One region of the Bradyrhizobium sp. S3.2.6 genome, then DNA from elsewhere that is predicted to be linked to it. Evidence: predicted binding sites of a transcription regulator. Region 1 holds the regulator's gene; each other region holds the start of a gene.
What was found. Region 1 encodes PhoB, which activates phosphate uptake and scavenging genes when phosphate is short. Its sites were predicted from a motif close to TGTCATNNANCTGTCAT; they were not measured.
Positions count from the first base shown of each region.

Region 2: the regulator PhoB is predicted to act here: its motif matches at 2,623-2,639, upstream of ABID58_RS27970 (DUF47 domain-containing protein).
Region 3: the regulator PhoB is predicted to act here: its motif matches at 4,153-4,169, upstream of ABID58_RS23805 (UDP-2,3-diacylglucosamine diphosphatase).

Region 1 covers NZ_JBEPOS010000001.1:714,623-721,178, forward strand. The annotation lists gene pstA (phosphate ABC transporter permease PstA) at 1-530, shown strand, start outside; gene pstB (phosphate ABC transporter ATP-binding protein PstB) at 527-1,348, shown strand; gene phoU (phosphate signaling complex protein PhoU) at 1,360-2,076, shown strand; gene phoB (phosphate regulon transcriptional regulator PhoB) at 2,099-2,806, shown strand; gene ABID58_RS03320 (GcrA family cell cycle regulator) at 2,926-3,435, opposite strand; gene ABID58_RS03325 (aspartate aminotransferase family protein) at 3,889-5,091, shown strand; gene argF (ornithine carbamoyltransferase) at 5,091-6,014, shown strand; gene ABID58_RS03335 (Hsp33 family molecular chaperone) at 6,269-6,556, shown strand, end outside.
Region 2 covers NZ_JBEPOS010000020.1:9,883-16,438, reverse strand. The annotation lists gene ABID58_RS27985 (peptide chain release factor 3) at 1-434, opposite strand, end outside; gene sugE (quaternary ammonium compound efflux SMR transporter SugE) at 610-924, shown strand; gene ABID58_RS27975 (inorganic phosphate transporter) at 917-1,921, opposite strand; gene ABID58_RS27970 (DUF47 domain-containing protein) at 1,936-2,580, opposite strand; gene ABID58_RS27965 (branched-chain amino acid ABC transporter permease) at 2,737-3,705, opposite strand; gene ABID58_RS27960 (branched-chain amino acid ABC transporter permease) at 3,707-4,570, opposite strand; gene ABID58_RS27955 (ABC transporter substrate-binding protein) at 4,642-5,862, opposite strand; gene ABID58_RS27950 (ABC transporter ATP-binding protein) at 5,912-6,556, opposite strand, start outside.
Region 3 covers NZ_JBEPOS010000014.1:166,466-173,021, forward strand. The annotation lists gene ABID58_RS23785 (c-type cytochrome) at 1-560, shown strand, start outside; gene ABID58_RS23790 (Lrp/AsnC ligand binding domain-containing protein) at 557-802, opposite strand; gene ABID58_RS23795 (ATP-binding protein) at 917-2,896, opposite strand; gene thiD (bifunctional hydroxymethylpyrimidine kinase/phosphomethylpyrimidine kinase) at 3,177-3,977, shown strand; gene ABID58_RS23805 (UDP-2,3-diacylglucosamine diphosphatase) at 4,193-5,005, shown strand; gene ABID58_RS23810 (glycosyltransferase family 4 protein) at 5,005-6,048, shown strand; gene ABID58_RS23815 (threonine/serine dehydratase family protein) at 6,115-6,556, shown strand, end outside.

The sequences.
Region 1 (6,556 bases):
TCCGCTTCATCAACGACATCCTGCTGTCGGCGCCCTCGATCATCATCGGCCTGTTCATCTACGGCGCCGTAGTGGTGCCGATGCGTGGCTTCTCGGCGATCGCAGGCTCGCTCGCGCTCGCCGTCATCGTGATCCCGGTGGTGTTGCGCACGACCGAGGACATGCTGCTGCTGGTGCCGAACGCGCTGCGCGAGGCGGCCTCTGCGCTCGGCCTGCCGCGCTCGCTGGTGATCAAGCGGATCGCGTATCGCGCTGCCCGCTCCGGTCTCATCACCGGCGTGCTGCTCGCGACCGCCCGCGTCGCCGGCGAAACCGCGCCGCTGCTCTTCACCGCGCTGTCGAACCAGTTCTTCAGCCTCGGCCTGAACAAGACCATGGCGAACCTGCCGGTCACCATCAACAATTTCGTCCAGAGCCCCTACGCCTATTGGAAGCAGCTCGCCTGGAGCGGCGCGCTGCTCATCACCCTGACCGTTCTTGCCCTGAATATTGGCGCGCGCATTCTCAGCGCCGAGAGGACCGCAAAATGACCGATCTTTCCGTATCGATGAGCGCGGCCGGCGGCCTGCCCCAGGCGCCGATGCTGCCCGAAGCGCCGGCCAAGGTGACGGTGCGCAACCTCAACTTCTATTATGGCGAGCACCACGCGCTGAAGAACATCAACCTGGCGCTCGGCACCAACCGGGTCACCGCCTTCATCGGCCCGTCGGGCTGCGGCAAGTCGACCCTGCTGCGCATCTTCAACCGAATGTACGACCTCTATCCGGGCCAGCGCGTCACCGGTCAGCTGATGCTCGACCAGACCAACATCCTCGACCCCAAGCTCGACCTCAATCTGCTGCGCGCCCGCGTCGGCATGGTGTTCCAGAAGCCGACGCCGTTCCCGATGACGATCTACGAGAACATCGCCTTCGGCATCCGTCTCTATGAGAAGATCTCGAAATCCGAGATGGATGACCGCGTCGAGAAAGCGCTGCGCGGCGGCGCGCTGTGGAACGAGGTCAAGGACAAGCTCAACGCCTCCGGCCTGTCGCTCTCCGGCGGCCAGCAGCAGCGCCTCTGCATCGCCCGCACGGTTGCGGTGCGGCCCGAGGTGATCCTGTTCGACGAGCCCTGCTCGGCGCTCGACCCGATCTCGACCGCCAAGGTCGAGGAGCTGATCCAGGAGCTGTCCGAGAACTACACGATCGCGATCGTGACCCACAACATGCAGCAGGCCGCCCGCGTCTCCGACAAGACCGCCTTCATGTATCTCGGCGAGCTGATAGAGTTCGACGACACCAGCAAGATATTCACATCGCCGACCGACCGGCGCACGCAGGATTACATCACCGGCCGGTTCGGCTGAGGAGACGGCACATGGGTTCTGAACATACCGCAAAGGCCTTCGACACCGACCTCCAGGAGCTCACGCGCCTGGTCGCCGAGATGGGCGGCATCGCCGAGCGCATGATCGTCGATTCCGTCGATGCGCTGATCCGCCGCGACGTCGCGCTCGGCCAGCGCGTCGTCGCCATCGACGCCGAGCTCGACACGCTGCAGAAGAAGATCGAGGAGCGCGCCGTGCTCACGATCGCGCGCCGCCAGCCGATGGCGGTGGATCTGCGCGAGATCGTCGGCGCCATGCGCGTCGCGACCGATCTCGAGCGCATCGGCGACCTCGCCAAGAACATGGGCAAGCGCGTCGCGGCGCTGGAGACGGATTTCCATCCGCTCAAGCTGTTCCGCGGCCTCGAGCACATGACCGACCTCGTGCAGCAGCAGGTCAAGTCAGTGCTGGACGCCTATGCCGCGCACGATCTGCCGGCGGCGATGGCGGTGTGGAAGGGCGACGAGGAAGTCGACGCCATCTGCACCTCGCTGTTCCGTGAGCTCCTCACCTACATGATGGAGGATCCGCGCAACATCTCGTTCTGCATCCATCTGATGTTCTGCGCCAAGAACATCGAGCGGATCGGCGACCACGCCACCAACATTGCCGAGACCGTGTTCTACATGATCGAAGGCCAAGCGATCACCGACAAGCGGCCGAAGGGCGACATGACGACCTTCGCCACCACGGTCCCGAACACCTGATTACGCAAGGAGCGACGACCCGATGGGCGCACGCATTATGGTGGTTGAGGACGAGGAAGCTCTGACCGAGCTTCTCCGCTACAACCTCGAAGGCGACGGCTATGACGTCGAGACGGTAATGCGCGGCGACGACGCCGACACCCGCCTCAAGGAGCACATCCCCGATCTGATCGTGCTTGACTGGATGCTGCCGGGGCTATCAGGCATCGAGCTGTGTCGGCGGTTGCGTGCGCGATCCGACACCAAGCAGCTGCCGATCATCATGCTCACCGCGCGTGGCGAGGAGAGCGAGCGGGTGCGGGGCCTGGCGACCGGCGCTGACGACTATATCGTCAAGCCGTTCTCGGTGCCCGAGCTCCTGGCGCGCGTGAAAGGCCTGCTCCGGCGTGCAAGTCCGGAGCGGCTCGCAACCGTGCTGGCGTTCGGCGACATCGAGCTCGACCGCGAAAAGCGCCGCGTGGCGCGCTCGGGCCGGCCGATCGATCTCGGCCCGACCGAGTATCGCCTGCTGGAGTTCTTCCTGGAGCATCCCGGCCGCGTGTTCTCGCGCGAGCAGTTGCTCGACAGCGTCTGGGGCCGCGACATCTACATCGATGAGCGCACCGTCGATGTGCATATCGGCCGCCTGCGCAAGCTGCTCAATCTCGGCCGCGAGCAGGACCCGATCCGCACCGTCCGCGGCGCCGGCTACGCGCTGGACGATCGGTTCGCGAAGGCCGAGCAGGCCTGAAACGGCCTGAGCAGACCTCAACAAAAAAGCGCGCCAAAGGCGCGCCGATCCTTCTCCCGATCGTTCCGGCCCGTGCGCAATTGCGCACCAGGCCGCGACGACGTCGTTTGGAGCTGAGCTTACCGCGCCGGCTTCGCCGGGGCCCGCCTGCGATCCGCTGCCGGCTGATACGCGACCCGCGAGTGCTGGGCGCAATAGGGCAGGCCGGAGAGCGCTTTGCCGCCGCAGAAGAAGAAATCCGGGCTCGAGGGATCGCCGACCGGCCAGTGGCAGGTCGCCTCGTTCAATTCGAGGAGCGACAGCCGCTGGCTCATCGGTACCACGTTGTCGTAGGTGACCGGTTCAGCCTCGACCTCGACCTCGAAAGCCTGCGCCAGCGCGGTATTGCCGCGTGCGATGGGCCTGCTCACCCGCATCATGTGCGGCGCTGGACGCGCCTTGCGCGGCCGCGGAGCTGCCGAAGACGGGCTCTTGGCGCGGCCCGACAAGCCGAGCCGGTGAACCTTGCCGATCACGGCGTTACGGGTGACATTCCCAAGCTCAGCGGCGATCTGGCTGGCCGAAAGTCCGGCCTCCCAGAGCTTTTTCAGCTGTTCGACGCGATCGTCGGACCAGGTCAAAACCGTCATTGCACCCTTTCCTTCGCCGCGCGCCTGCCATCCTGGGGGCCGCACAACGAATGCCTAAGCCTCGAAAAATCCGTGCCGCCAGAATCCCTTAAGGCTCGCCGGGCGCAATGATACGCCCGAACGTTTACGCCGGTACATGAGGACTTTTGGGATCAGAACCGCTGCACGAGATGTCGTATCTGACAAGCCAGACGCTACAATATGGCGTGACTCACGCGCAAGAGTCCGCCGACTCGCTTCCACATGTTCCGTGGCCAAAACCCGCAAATTCGGCACCGCAAGACTACGGAATCTGGGTTTCGCGGGGCTTTCCGGGCGGCATTGACACCAATGGTGCCAAGCATAAGATAGTGATGCGTGCCGCCCTTAAAAGGCGGCACGTTTCGTTTTCCGGACCAATGATGCGCTGCGCAACGCAGTTTCAGGCCGTCCGAAACATCCAAAGAGACCATCATGGCTAACAGCGCAGCGCCGCACTTGCTCCCCGTTTTCGCCAGAACCGACATCGGTTTTGAGCGCGGTGAAGGCGTCTGGTTGATCGCAACCAATGGCGATCGCTATCTCGATTTCACCTCGGGCGTGGCGGTGAATGCGCTCGGCCATGCCCATCCCGCGCTGGTCAAGGCGCTGCAGGAGCAGGCCACAAAACTCTGGCACATGTCGAACCTGTTCCAGAGCCCGGACGGCGAGAAGCTCGCCGCGCGTCTCTGCAACGAGAGTTTTGCGGACTTCGTGTTCTTCTGCAATTCCGGCGCCGAAGCGCTGGAGGGTGTGATCAAGCTGGTCCGCCATCATCACTTCTCCAAAGGACATCCGGAGCGCTACCGCATCATCACCTTCGAAGGCGCCTTCCACGGCCGCACGCTGGCGACGCTGGCTGCGACCGGCTCTGCAAAATATCTCGAAGGTTTCGGTCCGCCGATGGACGGTTTCGACCAGATCCCGCACGGCGACATCGAGGCCGTGAAGAAGGCGATCGGTCCGCAGACCGCCGGCATCCTGATCGAGCCGATCCAGGGCGAGGGCGGCGTTCGTTCGGCGACGCCTTCTTTCCTGAGGGCGTTGCGCCAGCTCTGCGACGAGAAGGGCCTGCTGCTCGCCTTCGACGAGGTGCAGACCGGCATGGGCCGCACCGGCGATCTCTTCGCCCACCGCCGCACCGGCGTCACGCCTGACGTGATGTCGCTGGCCAAGGCGCTCGGCGGCGGCTTCCCGATCGGCGCGGTGCTGGCGACCGCAGATGCTGCCACCGGCATGGGGCCCGGCTCGCACGGCTCGACCTTCGGCGGCAATCCGCTGGCGATCTCGGCCGCGAACGCCGTGCTCGACGTCATGCTCAAGCCCGGCTTCTTCGACCACGTGCAGAAGATGTCGCTGCTGCTCAAGCAGAAGCTCGCCTCCGTGATCGATCGTCACCCCGATGTCGTCAGCGAGGTCCGCGGCGAGGGGCTCCTGATCGGCATCAAGGCCGTGGTGCCCTCCGGCGATCTGGTCGCAGCGCTGCGCAACGAAAAACTGCTCACCGTCGGCGCCGGCGACAATGTCGTGCGCTTCCTGCCGCCCTTGATCGTCACCGAAGCCGAGATCGAGGACAGCGTCGGCCGGCTTGAACGCGCCTGCGCTGCGCTCTCAGGCAACGAGCGGGCGGCCAGCTGATGAGCAAGACGCCAAAGCACTTCCTCGATATCAACGAGCTGCCGCTGTCGGAGCTCAAGAGCATGCTCGCGGCCTCCTCCGCCATGAAGGCGAAGCAGAAGGCGCATCAGCCGGTCAAGCCGCTCGAAGGCAAGACGCTGGCGATGATCTTCGAGCGCCCGTCGACCCGCACGCGCGTGTCGTTCGACGTTGCCATGCGCCAGCTCGGCGGCGAGCCCATCATGCTCACCGGCGCCGAGATGCAGCTTGGCCGCGGCGAGACCATTGCCGACACCGCGCGAGTGCTGTCGCGCTATGTCGACGCCATCATGATCCGCATCCTCAATCACGAGGCCCTGCTCGAGCTCGCGGCGAACGCGACCGTGCCCGTGATCAACGGCCTGACGCGGCGCTCGCATCCGTGCCAGGTGATGGCCGATCTCCTGACTTACGAAGAGCATCGCGGCCCGATCGAAGGTCGCACCGTGGCCTGGACCGGCGACGACAACAACGTGCTGGCGTCCTGGGCCCATGCCGCCGAGCGCTTCAAGTTCAACCTCAATGTCGCAACCCCGCCGGAGCTCGCTCCGAAGAAGGTGATGCGCGACTTCATCAAGGCCACCGGTGCGCCGATCGTGCTCGGCACCGATCCCGAGGCTGCCGTGAAGGACGCCGATTGCGTCATCACCGACACCTGGGTGTCGATGGGCGACAAGGAAGGCGAGCACCGTCACAACGTGCTCAAGCCCTACCAGGTCAATTCCAAGCTGATGTCGCTGGCCAAGCCCGACGCGCTGTTCATGCACTGCCTGCCCGCCCATCGCGGCGAGGAGGTCACCGACGAGGTGATCGACGGCCCGCAATCGGTCGTGTTCGACGAGGCCGAAAACCGCCTGCATGCGCAGAAGGGCATTCTGGCCTGGTGTTTCGACGCGGTGAAGTAACACTGTGGCGGGGCGAGGTGGCTGTGCGAGCGGCCCCATCCTCCGCTGTCGTCCCGGACAAGCGTAAGCGCAGATCCGGGACCCTTAACCACAGGAACCCCTTTTGGCGATGACTCGGAGTTGTCGTCGACAGCAATAGCGTAATCCTGTGGTTATGGTCCCGGGTTCGCGCTGCGCGCGCCCCCGGACGACACCGAATTCGAGGTCCCCTCGCGCCCCTTCCATTTCCCACCTCCGACCCCAGATAAAGCGCCATGGTTTCCCAATCCCCTGACATGAAAACCGGGCCCGAGGGCCCGGTTCGCGCGCCATCCGCGGTTCCGATCGATGACGCCGTGCTGCCCTACGAGGTCGACGCGCTCGATGTGCGCGGGCGGCTGGTGCGGCTTGGCCCCGCGCTCGACGAGATCCTGACCAAGCACGATTATCCGGCACCGGTCGGCAAGCTGCTGGGCGAGGCCATCGTGCTGACGACGCTGCTCGGCTCGGCGCTGAAATTCGAGGGCCGCTTCATCCTCCAGGCCCAGACCGATGGGCCGGTG
Region 2 (6,556 bases), on a different contig from region 1:
ATATCTCGAAGACGACACACCTCGAACAGCTTTCGCGTCCGCGCCTCGATGCCTTTGGCGGCATCGATCACCATGACAGCAGAGTCGACGGCCGTCAGCGTGCGGTAGGTGTCTTCCGAAAAGTCTTCGTGGCCCGGCGTGTCCAGGAGGTTGAAGACGAGGCCTTCGAACTCGAAGGTCATCACCGAGGTCACAACCGAGATGCCGCGCTCGCGCTCGATCTTCATCCAGTCCGAGCGGGTGTTGCGCCGTTCGCCCTTGGCCTTGACCTGGCCGGCCAGATTGATGGCGCCGCCGAACAGCAGCAGCTTTTCGGTCAGCGTGGTCTTGCCGGCGTCCGGGTGCGAAATGATCGCAAAAGTGCGCCGCCGCGACACCTCTGCGGTAAGCGGCGAACGGGCCGGCGATTCGGCTGTGGTGGCGATGTCGGACATTGCGGGAGCGTTTGGCAGGGAAAATGGGCCTGAGCAAGCCTCATTTGGTGATTGCGGAGCCCTTTGGCCAGCCCCATATCGGCTTCGATCAGACAGATCTTTGCGGGAGGACGACCTTCCTGCTCATCAGCCTATCAGCCTGCGGGGACGACCCTGCCATGAATGGAGGGTCGTCATGGCCTGGAGCATCCTGTTCGTCGCCGGTCTTCTCGAGATCACCTGGGCGATTGGCCTGAAATATACCGAAGGTTTCAGCAGGGCGGTTCCTTCCGTCATCACGCTCGCGGCGATGGCGGGCAGCGTGATCCTGCTCGGGCTCGCGCTCAAGTCACTGCCCGTCGGAACCGCCTATGCGGTATGGACCGGCATCGGGGCGGTCGGCACCGCGACGCTGGGCATCATCCTGTTCGGCGAACCCGCGACCGCGCTTCGCCTCGCCAGCATCGGGCTGATCGTCGCCGGCATTGTCGGGCTGAAGCTCGTTACTTGAAGATCTGGACCGCCCACCAGCTCAGCGCCGCGACGATGGCCGAGGCCGGGATCGTGATCACCCAGGCATAGACGATCGAGCTCGCCACGTTCCAGCGCACCGCCGAGACGCGGCGGGCCGCGCCGACGCCGACGATGGCGCCGGTGATGGTGTGGGTGGTCGAGACGGGGACGCCGAGGAAGGTGGCCATGAACAGGGTCGCCGCCCCGCCGGTCTCGGCGCAGAAACCCTGCATCGGCGTCAGCTTGGTAATGCGCAAGCCCATGGTGCGGACGATCCGCCAGCCGCCCATCAGCGTGCCCAGCGCCATCGCCGCCTGGCACGACAGCACCACCCAGAACGGCACGGTGAATTCGCCGCCGAGATGGCCCTGCGAATAGAGCAGCACGGCGATGATGCCCATCGTCTTCTGCGCATCATTGCCGCCATGGCCAAGCGAATAGAGCGAGGCGGAGGCGAATTGCAGGATGCGGAAGGCGCGGTCGACCGCGAACGGCGTCGAACGCACCGAGAGCCAGGACACGATGGCGACCAGCATCATTGCAAGCAGGAAGCCGACCAGCGGCGACAGCACGATCGCCAGTACGGCCTTAGTCAGCCCACTCCAGACCGCGGCCGATAGTCCGGCCTTGGCCATGCCGCCGCCGACGAGGCCGCCGATCAGCGCATGCGAGGAGGAAGACGGGATGCCTAACGCCCAGGTCACGAGATTCCAGACGATGGCGCCGACAAGCGCTGCGAAGATCACCTGGGCATCGACAATCGCGGGATCGATGATGCCGGTGCCGATGGTCTGGGCGACGTGAAGGCCGAACACCATGAAGGCGACGAAATTGAAGAACGCGGCCCAGATCACCGCGAATTGCGGCCGCAGCACGCGGGTCGAGACGATGGTCGCGATCGAATTGGCGGCGTCGTGCAGGCCGTTCAGGAAGTCGAACAGCAGCGCGACGGCGATCAATCCGACCAGGACGGGAAGACCCAACGCAGCATCCACGGCGCGGCCCTGCCCTAAACTTGCTCGATGACGATGCTGTTGATCTCGTTCGCGACGTCGTCGAAGCGATCGGCCACCTTCTCGAGATGGTCGTAGATTTCGACGCCGACGATGAAGTCCATCGCGCTGCCGTTGCGGTGCTTGAGGAACAGCTCCTTCAGGCCGATGTCGTGGAGATCATCGACGCGGCCCTCGAGCTTGCCCAATTCCTCCGTGATCGCGGTCAGCATTGCGACGTTGGGCCCGATTGACTGCATCAGCGGCAGCGCGCGTCCAACCAGATTGGCGCACTCGATCAGGAGCGCGCCGATCTCGCGCATTGGCGGCTCGAAGGTGCGGACCTCGAACAGCATCACCGCCTTGGCGGTCTGCTGCATCTGGTCGATGGCATCGTCCATCGAGGTAATGAGGTTCTTGATGTCGCCGCGGTCGAACGGCGTGATGAAGGTGCGGCGCACCGCCGTCAGCACCTCACGGGTGATGTTGTCGGCATCGTTCTCGAACTGATTGACCCGCTGACAGTAGACCGGCGTCTCCTCCCCCCCGTTCAGCATGCCCTGCAACGCGACGGAGCCCTGGATCACGGTCTGGGCGTGGCGGTCGAACAGGTCGAAGAACCGTTCTTCCTTGGGCAGGAAAGCGCGAAACCAACGCATCATGGGAATAGTCTACCGGTTGGACATGGCCCGGCCCGAACGGACCGTCGTAAAACCGTCATAGACCATTTTCGCTTCGCGCGCGTGTCATCTCGCGCCCGCGGAGCCGGATCATCCACCGGATTCGCGCACCAATGAAACTGGTGCGATATCAATTATTTAGAGCGACCGCCGAAAGTAGTGCGCAACTTCACCAACGACGCCACGGCGGAAGGTGAGCACGCAGATCACGAAGATCGAGCCCTGGATCACCGTCACCCATTGGCCGAAACCGGCCAGATATTGCTGCATGGCGATGATCGCGAAGGCGCCGACCACGGGACCGAAAACGGTGCCGAGACCGCCGACCAGCGTCATCAGCACGACTTCGCCCGACATCGACCAGTGCACATCGGTGAGCGAGGCGTTCTGCGCCACGAACACTTTCAGCGCGCCGGCAAAGCCCGCCAGCGTTCCCGACAGGACAAACGCCAGGAACTTGTACTGGTCGGTCCGGTAGCCGAGCGAGATGGCGCGCGGCTCGTTCTCGCGGATCGACTTCAGGACCTCGCCGAACGGCGAGTTGATGATGCGATAGATCAGCAGGAAGCCCGCGAGGAAGCCGACCAGCACGACGTAATAGAGCACCGTCGGCTTCGACAGGTCGAGCACGCCGAACATGTGCCCCTGCGGAATGCCCTGGATGCCGTCCTCACCGTGGGTGAACGGCGCCTGGAGGTAGATGAAGTACAGCAGCTGCGACAGCGCCAGCGTGATCATCGAGAAATAGATGCCCTGGCGGCGGATCGAGATGTAGCCGGTGATGAGCGACAACCCGAACGCCGCAGCGATGCCGACGAGAATGCCGAGCTCAGGCGGCAGCGCCCACACCTTCAGCGCGTGCGCGCTGCAATAGCCGGCTGTGCCCATGAACATCGCATGGCCGAACGACAGCAGCCCGCCATAGCCGATCAGAAGGTTGAAGGCGCAGGCGAGCAGAGCGAAGCACAACGCCTGCATCACGAAGAACGGATAGATGCCGCTGAACGGCACCGAGGCCAGCAGCAGCGCCATCACCGCGAATACGATCATCTCGTCACGCATCGCGCGGGGGCTCATCGGCAGCGTGTCGTCCGTCAAGGCTGTCATATCAGGCTGCCCTTCCCGTCAATCCGGTTGGCTTCACCAAGAGCACCAGCACCATCAGCACGAACACGACGGTGTTGGAGGCCTCGGGGTAGAAATATTTGGTCAGGCCCTCGATCACGCCGAGCGCGAAGCCGGTGATGATGGAGCCCATGATCGATCCCATGCCGCCGATCACCACCACCGCGAAAACCACGATGATGAGGTCGGCGCCCATCAGCGGCCGGACCTGGTTGATCGGCGCCGAGAGCACGCCGGCGAGCGCCGCCAGGCCGACGCCGAGACCGTAGGTCAACGTGATCATGCGGGGCACGTTGATGCCGAAGGCCCGCACCAGCGTCGGATTTTCAGTGGCGGCGCGCAAGTTGGCCCCAAGCCGCGTCTTCTCGATCAGGAACCAGGTCGCAAGGCACACCACCAGCGAGAAGATGACGACCCAGCCGCGATAGATCGGCAGGAACATGAAGCCGAGATTCATGCCGCCCTTGAGCTGGTCCGGAATAGAGTAAGGCAGGCCTGACGAACCGAAATAGTTCTGGAACACGCCCTGGACGATCAGCGCGATGCCGAAGGTCAGCAGCAGACCGTAGAGATGGTCGAGCCCGGTCAGGAATTTCAGCATGGTCCGTTCCAGGATCATGCCGAAGATGCCGACGATGATCGGCGCAAACAGCAGCGCCCACCAGTAATTGATGCCGCCGAGGTTCAGCAGGAAATAGGCGACGAAGGCGCCCATCATGTAGAGTGCGCCATGGGCGAAATTGATGATGTTGAGCATGCCGAAAATGACGGCGAGCCCGAGACTGAGCAGCGCATAGAATGAGCCGTTGATCAGTCCCACCAGTAGCTGTGCGTAGAGAGCCTGCATCGATCCAGCACCCAGTCCCTTCGGCGTTCCCAAAGTAGCGCCCGCCGGCTCGTCGCCGGCGGGCTTCGGTCTTATTTCTTAAGCAGCGCGCACTTGCTCTCGGAGAGCGGCGTGAAGGCCTGATCGCCCGGCACGGTGCCGACGAGCTTGTAGAAGTCCCACGGTCCCTTGGACTCGGAGGGCTTCTTCACCTCGAACAGATAGGCGTTGTGGATGGTGCGGCCGTTGGGCTGGATCTCGCCCTTGCCGAACAGTTCGTCTTCCGTCGGCATCGACTTCATCTTCTCGACGACTTTGACGCCGTCATGAGGATTGCCGCCGAGCGCGTCCAGCGCCTTGAGATAGTGGCGCACGCCCGCATAGACACCCGCCTGCACCATGGTCGGCATCGCGCCGCTCTTCATCTTCTCCGAGAACCGCTTGGAGAAAGCCCGGGTCTGATCGTTCATGTCCCAGTAGAAGGTCTCGGTGAAGTTCAGGCCCTGCGCGGTTTCCAGACCGATCGCCTTGACGTCGGTGAGGAACAAGAGCAGCGCCGCGAGCTTCTGGCCGCCCTTGACGATGCCGAACTCGGCGGCCTGCTTGATCGTGTTGGTGGTGTCGCCGCCGGCATTGGCAAGGCCGATGATCTTGGCCTTGGAGGCTTGCGCCTGGAGCAGGAAGGACGAGAAGTCCGGCGTGTTGAGCGGATGCTTGACGCCGCCGACGACCTTGCCGCCGTTGGCGGTGATAACGGCGGTGGTATCGCGCTCGAGCGCCGCACCGAAGGCGTAGTCCGCGGTCAGGAAGAACCAGGTGTCACCACCGGCCTTCACCAGCGCCTGGCCAGTGGTGTGGGCCAGCATGTAGGTGTCGTAGGTCCAGTGCACGGTGTTGGGCGAGCACTGCGCGTTGGTGAGGTCGGAGGTCGCCGCACCCGAGTTGATGTAGACGCCGTTCTTTTCCTTCACGACGTTGTTGACCGCGAGCGCTACGCCGGAATTCGGCACGTCGACGATGATGTCGACCTTGTCGACGTCGAACCACTGCCGCGCGATCGCGGTGCCGATATCCGGCTTGTTCTGGTGATCGCCGGAGATGATGTCGATCTTCCAGCCCTTCGCAGCGAGGCCGGAATCTTCCACCGCCATCTGCGCGGCAAGCGTCGAGCCGGGCCCACCGAGGTCGGCATAGAGACCGGACTGATCGGACAGCGCACCGATCTTGACCGTCTTGTCCTGCGCGAAGGCTGCGCCGGCAGCGGTCACGGCCAACGCCGTGCCAAGCAACAACGATGCAATCGACTTTTTCATGCTACTTCCCTCGTGAATCTTCTCGCGACCGTCCGACCCTTTGGCCGTACTAGACGCCGAGATAGGTGTGGAGCTTGTCCATGTTGGCGGCAAGCTCCGCATTGGAAAATCCGTCAATGATCTTGCCGTGCTCGACGACGTAATAGCGGTCGGCGACGGTCGATGCGAACCGGAAGTTCTGCTCGACCAGAAGGATCGTGAAACCTTCCTTCTTCAGCCGCGCAATGGTGTGACCGATCTGCTGAATGATGACAGGCGCAAGACCTTCGGTCGGCTCGTCCAGCATCAGGAACCTGGCGCCGGTGCGCAGGATGCGCGCGATCGCAAGCATCTGCTGCTCGCCGCCGGAAAGCTTGGTGCCCTGGCTGTTGAGCCGCTCCTTCAGGTTCGGAAACAGATCGAATATCTGTTCGAGCGGCAGTCCGCCCGGGCGCACCACCGGCGGCAGCAACAAATTCTCGCGCACGTCGAGACTGGAGAAAATCCCCCGCTCCTCCGGGCAGAACGCGATGCCCATGCGCGCGATCTTGTCGGAGGTCGCGCGGATGATGTCCTGGTTGTTGAATTTGATCGAGCCGGCACGCTTGCCGATGATGCCCATGATCGACTTCAGCGTGGTCGTCTTGCCGGCTCCGTTGCGCCCGAGCAGCGTGACGACCTCGCCCGCGTTCACGTCGAAGTCGATCCCGTGCAG
Region 3 (6,556 bases), on a different contig from region 1:
CGTCCTATCACATCGTCAAAGTCGACGACGTTCGCGATCTCTTTGCCTATCTGAAGACGCTGCCGCCGGTGTCCGGCCGGGTGCGCGACCACGATTTGCCATTTCCCTTCAACATCCGCCGCAATGTCGGCATCTGGAAATTGCTGTTCATGGAGGTCAGGCCGTTCATGCCGGATGCAGCGCGATCCGCACAATGGAATCGCGGCGCCTATCTCGTGAACGGTTTTGGCCATTGCGCCGAATGCCACAGTCCGCGCAATTTTCTCGGCGGCGTCATCACTTCGCAGCGCTTCGCCGGCGGTCCCAATCCCGAAGGCGAGGGCTGGGTGCCGAACATCACGCAGAAGGGTATTGGCGGCTGGAGCGAGAAAGATATTGCCGACTTCTTAGAGACCGGCGATATGCCCGAAGGCGACAGCGCATCGGGCTCAATGCGGCCGGTGATCAAGAACCTCGCGCAGTTGACACCGGAGGATCGCGCCGCGATGGCGGCGTATCTGAAGTCGTTGCCGCCGGTCGACGGCCCGACGCCGCCCAAACGCAAGGAGGCTGGCGGTTAGCTGGTGCCGAACGCCTTGAAGGTGATGATGGTGAGCGTGTCCTGGATGCCGGGCAGCACCTGCACCTTCTCGTTGATGAAGTGGCCGATGTCGGTGTCGTTGTCGACATAGAACTTCACCAGCAAATCGTAATGGCCGGCTGTCGAGTAGATCTCGGAGGCGATCTCGGCTTCGGCAAGCGCATTGGCGACCGTATAGGACTGGCCGAGCTTGCATTTGATCTGGACGAAAAAGGGAACCATTGCAGTCACTCCGAAGGCGTATTCTTCCGGCTAATAGGCCAAAACCGGCCGGATTTAGCAAGCGGACTTGCGGCCTGCGGGGACAAGCCGCCCGCGCGCAAATACGGTTTTGCCCTACGAAGTCACCGTCACCGCGGCGAAGGCGTCCCTGAGCCGCTGGGCGAGCTCGGCCTTGCGATAGGGCTTGGTCAGGACCACTGCGTCGGCTTGCGCGCGGCCCTGCTCGAGCAGGGTCTCCAGCGCATAGCCTGAGGTGAACAGCACCGGCAGGCCCGGCCGAATCCGCCGGGCCTGGTCGGCGAGCTCCCAGCCGCTCATTCCGCCGGGCATGACGATATCGGTGAACAGCATGTCGATGCCGGGGTCGGCGCCCAGCCGCTGCAGGGCATCCTGGCCGTTGACGGCGGCGACGACGCGATAGCCGAGCGCCTCCACCCGCAGGATCACCGAGGAGCGCACGAACGGATCGTCTTCCGCGATCAGGATCTTCTCGTGCCCGCGCGGCGCGACGTCCTCGCTTTCCAGCGCATCGGCCAACGATTGTCCGGCACCGGCACGCGGCAGGTAGATCCGAATCGTCGTTCCCAGGCCCTGTTCACTATAGATCGAGACGTGACCATCGGACTGCCTGGCGAAGCCATAGACCATGCTCAGCCCGAGCCCTGACCCCTTGCCGACCTCCTTGGTGGTGAAGAATGGTTCGAATGCGCGCTCGATCACCTCGGGCGTCATGCCTTCGCCGTCATCAGTGACGGAAATCAGCGCGTAGGCGCCCGAAGCCACTTCCGGGTGCAGGGCACGATAGTCCTCGTCGATCGCGGCCAGTTCCGTGCTCAACGTCAGGTGTCCGCCTGATGGCATCGCGTCCTGCGCATTCAGCGCAAGGTTCAGCACGGCGGATTCGAGCTGGGCGCGGTCCGCAAAGGCCAAGATCGTGCCGGGCCCGAAGGCTGTCTTGATCTCGATGTTCTCGCGCAAGGTGCGCTTGAGCAGCTTGAGCATGGACCCGAGCAGCTCGCGGCAATCGACCGTCTGCGGCTGGAGCAATTGGCGGCGACTGAACGCGAGCAGCCGCTGCGTCAGCTCCGCGCCGCGTTCGCCGGACTCGCAGATGTCGTCGGCAAATTGCCGCAAATCGGGCCGCGTCTTGAGCTGCTCGCTGAGATGCTCGGCGTTGCCAATGATCACGGTCAGGAGATTGTTGAAGTCGTGCGCGATGCCGCCGGAGAGCTGGCCGACCGTCTCCATCTTCTGCGCCTGCTGAAGCTGCTGCTCGGTCAGCTTGCGCGCGGTCAGATCGTGGATGATGCCGACATGGATCAGATCGCCGTCCTGCCACGCCTGGCCCACCGACAGATCCATCGGGAAGGTCGATCCGTCCTTGCGCAGGCCGGCGGCTTCGCCGGTCGCGAAGCGCCGCGCATGACGGGTGGATGAGGGCCTCTCCTGGTTGGACATCAGCATGCCGATGTCGAGATTCATGACCTCGGCGGCGTGATAGCCGAACAGCCGTTCGCAGGCGGGATTGAACAGGAGAATGCGGGCTTGCGCGTCGAACAGGATGACACCGTCGACGGCGGTCTCGACGACCGCGGTGAGACGCGTCACGCTTTCACGCATCGCGCGCTGGGCGTCTCCGACCTGCCGCAGCAGCAGCGTCGCGTCCCGGCTCTTGATCTCCTCCTCCTCGAGCGCAGCCTGAACCTTCTGCAGCTCAAACGGGGAGGGGATGGTCAGGATTTTCGGCAAGAGCGGCCAAAGTGCACCGGCGGTGAAGATGGAGGCCGCAGCCGTGACCGCCTTGACCAGGCCCTCGATGCCGTAGATCGGGACCCAGAGCGTGTAGATCGACAGCACATGGGTCAGGCCGCAGGCCATGATGAAGATGGCGAACGCCCAGTAGACCCAGCCGAATTGGAGGTCTCGCCGCTTGGTGACGAGAATGGTGAGAGCGAACGGGATCGAGAAATAGGCGGCGGCTATGATGGCATCGGAGACGACGTGGAGCCAGATCAGCTCAGGTTCCCACAACAGGCAGATGCCGTGCGGTGAGAACATCGAGGAGTCGAGAATGCGTTCGAAGTAGGCCCACATGATACAGTCCCGAGAGGGTTGCAGGCCGGGGGCGGCCCGCAACATGGCATCGCCAGCGAATCGATCAATCTTTCACTGATTTGGATGGACCCGCCAAGGCCGGGCGATGACTAGGTCTTATTTGTCCGGATGTGCACGTTTCCGGGACGACGATACTGCGTGGCACCGCGCGTGCACGATTCGCGGCTTGCTGGTGCTCCGAGCGCGCGGTAGGAGAAGCCATGACTTCGAAATGCCTGACTTTGAAACGCCTGGCTTCGAAAACCCGGAAAACCGCCCGATGACCACGCCCGTGGCGCTCACCATCGCCGGCTCGGATTCGAGCGGCGGCGCCGGCATTCAGGCCGACCTGAAGACCTTTGCCGCGCTCGGCGTCTACGGTGCCTCCGCGATCACGGCGCTGACGGCGCAGAACACCAAAGGTGTCAGCGGCATTCACGCGGTTTCCGCGGCGTTCGTCACCGCGCAGATCGATGCGGTGCTCTCCGATCTCGACGTCGGCGCGGTGAAGATCGGCATGGTGGCGCAGGCCGAGACTATCGATGCGATCGCCTCTGCGCTGTCGCGCTGGAAGCCTCGCAATATCGTGCTCGATCCCGTGATGGTCGCAACCTCGGGCGACCGCCTGCTGGCGTCCGAAGCCGTCGAGGCCCTGCGCAAGAAACTGATTCCGCTGGCCTCGGTCGTTACGCCAAATCTGCCCGAGGCCGCCGCTCTGCTCGACGGGCCGCTTGCGCGAAGCGAAGCCGAGATCGAGAGTCAGGGGCGCCGCCTGCTCGCGCTCGGCTGCCACGCTGTCCTGATCAAGGGCGGGCACGGCGAGGGCGCCGAGAGCATCGACTATCTCGTCGATGCCGGAAACACGATTGCGCTTGCCGCGCCGCGCGTCGCCACGAAGAACACCCATGGCACCGGCTGCTCGCTCTCGTCGGCGATTGCGGCGGGTCTCGCCAAGGGCGAGACCCTGGAGCAGGCGGTGCGCAACGCCAAGGCCTGGATCAGTGTTGCGATTGAAGCAGCCGACCGCTTCAGCGTCGGCCACGGCCACGGGCCGATCCATCATTTCCACAAGTTTTACTGACGCCGGCTGCGAGCTGCGTGTTGGCCCCGCCGTTAACCAGCAGGACCAGGGTGTTCCGGGCTTTTGCGGGCAACCAATGCCGCCTCATGTCGCCTGATTGTCGCATGCGACTGATATTCGCGGGGAGGGCGAGGCGAGGTTTGATTCGTAGCTGAGGTGCCTCAAAGGTCCAATTGGTCATCCCCCTGTCACGGGACATTGTTACAGGCTGTCGCATGGGAAGTTACGATGTGAGTGACGAGAGCCCTGAAAGGCGCTTTCGCACCTTGTTCATTTCCGATGTCCATCTCGGAGCCCGCGGCTCGCAAGCCGACCTGCTGCTGGACTTCCTGCGCTACCACGACGCCGACACTATCTATCTCGTCGGCGACATCGTCGACGGCTGGGCGCTGAAATCGAGCTGGCACTGGCCGCAATCGCACAACGACCTAGTGCAGAAGCTCCTGCGCAAGGCGCGCAAGGGCGCCAAGGTCATCTACGTGCCCGGCAATCACGACGAGTTCCTGCGCAACTATTACGGCACGCATTTCGGCGGCATCGACGTGGTCGAGAACACCGTCCACACCGGCGTGGACGGCAAGCGCTATCTCGTCATCCACGGCGACATCTTCGACCTCGTGGTGCAGAACGCGCGCTGGCTCGCCCATCTCGGCGACAAGGCCTACGACTTCGCGATCCAGATGAATCGCTTCGTCAACTTCTTCCGCCGCATGTTCAAGGTGCCCTACTGGTCGCTGTCGCAGTGGGCCAAGCAGAAGGTCAAGAACGCCGTGAACTATATCGGCGCGTTCGAGCAGGCGCTCTCGGCCGAAGCACGGCGCCATGACGCCGACGGTGTGATCTGCGGCCACATCCACTACGCCGTGATCCGCGACGAGAATGGCATCCGCTACATGAATTGCGGCGACTGGGTCGAGAGCTGCACCGCGCTGGTCGAGCACGATGACGGTCGTTTCGAGATCATCACCTGGGCCGACCACGCCCAAAAGCCTGCAGCCGTACCGCAGGTGGCAGCAAGGGCGGCTTGATGCGCATCCTGGTCGCGACCGACGCCTGGCACCCGCAAGTCAACGGTGTGGTTCGGACGCTGACCAAGCTTGCTGACGCCGCCAAGACGCTCGGTACCGAGTTTACATTCCTGACGCCGCAATCGTTCCGCACCTTTGCGATGCCGAGCTATCGCGACGTGCGGCTCGCGATGCCGCGCCCGGCGCGCATCGCAAGACTGATTGAGGAAGCGCGGCCCGACAGCATCCACATCGCGACGGAAGGGCCGATCGGCCTGATGGTCCGCCGCTATTGCCGGCAGCGCAAGCTGCCGTTCACGACCAGCTTTCACACCCGCTTTCCCGAATATGTCCGCGCCCGCGTGCCGGTTCCGGAATCCCTGATCTGGCGGGCGCTGCGGCGTTTCCACAGCGCCAGCCGCGCCGTGATGGCGGCGACGCCAGCACTCGCCCGCGAGCTCAGCGAGCGCGGCTTTGCCAATGTCGTGCTGTGGCCGCGCGGCGTCGACACAAAGCTGTTCCACCCTCGCGCCATCGATCTCTGCCTCCCGGCACCGGTGTTCCTTTCCGTCGGCCGGGTCTCGGTCGAGAAGAATCTCGAGGCGTTTCTCGACCTCGATCTGCCCGGCACCAAGGTGATCGTCGGCGATGGCCCGGCGCGCAACACACTGGAAGAGGCCTATCCCGACGCGATTTTCCTGGGCGAAAAGCACGGCGAGGAGCTGGCCGACATCTACGCGGCAGCCGACGTCTTCGTGTTTCCGAGCAGGACCGACACGTTCGGCCTGGTCCTGCTCGAGGCGCTCGCGAGCGGGCTGCCGGTTGCGGCGTTCCCGGTGAAGGGGCCGCGCGACGTCATCGGCGATGCGCCGGTCGGCGCGCTGGACAATGACCTGCGCAGTGCCTGCTTCGCGGCGCTCGATGTCTCCAGGCCAGCCTGCGTCGAATTCGCCGCCAATTACACCTGGGAAGCCTCGGCGAGGGCATTTGTGGACAGCATCCGGGCGGCCGGCGCGGTGCTGCCCGGCCGGACCGGCACGGAACAGCCGCGCTTCGTCGCCTGAACGGATAAAAATCCTCGCGCGGAGATGTCTTGCCCGCGCCGCGTCCGCCGCGATAACATCGCCCCCATGTCCGAACAGCCCCTTCCGATCGGCCCCGCCGATATCGATGCCGCAGCGCGCGTGCTCGCGCCTTTCGCTGTCCGCACCCCGCTGTTGTCCTTTCCCGTGCTCAACGAGCGCGTTGGCGCGAAAGTGTTCCTGAAGCCGGAGATGCTCCAGCGCACCGGCTCCTTCAAGTTCCGTGGCGCCTTCAACAAGGTGTTCTCGATCCCGCAGGACAAGCGTGCCGGCGGCGTCGTCGCGTTCTCCTCCGGCAATCACGCCCAGGGCGTGGCGGCGGCGGCCAAGATCCTCGACATGCGGGCGACCATCGTGATGCCGGCGGACGCGCCGCTCTCGAAGCGTGAGCGCACCAAATCCTATGGCGCCGAGGTCGTGCTGTACGATCGCGACCGCGACGATCGCGAGGCGATCTCGCGCGGCATCGCCGAGAAGCGCGGCGCGACGC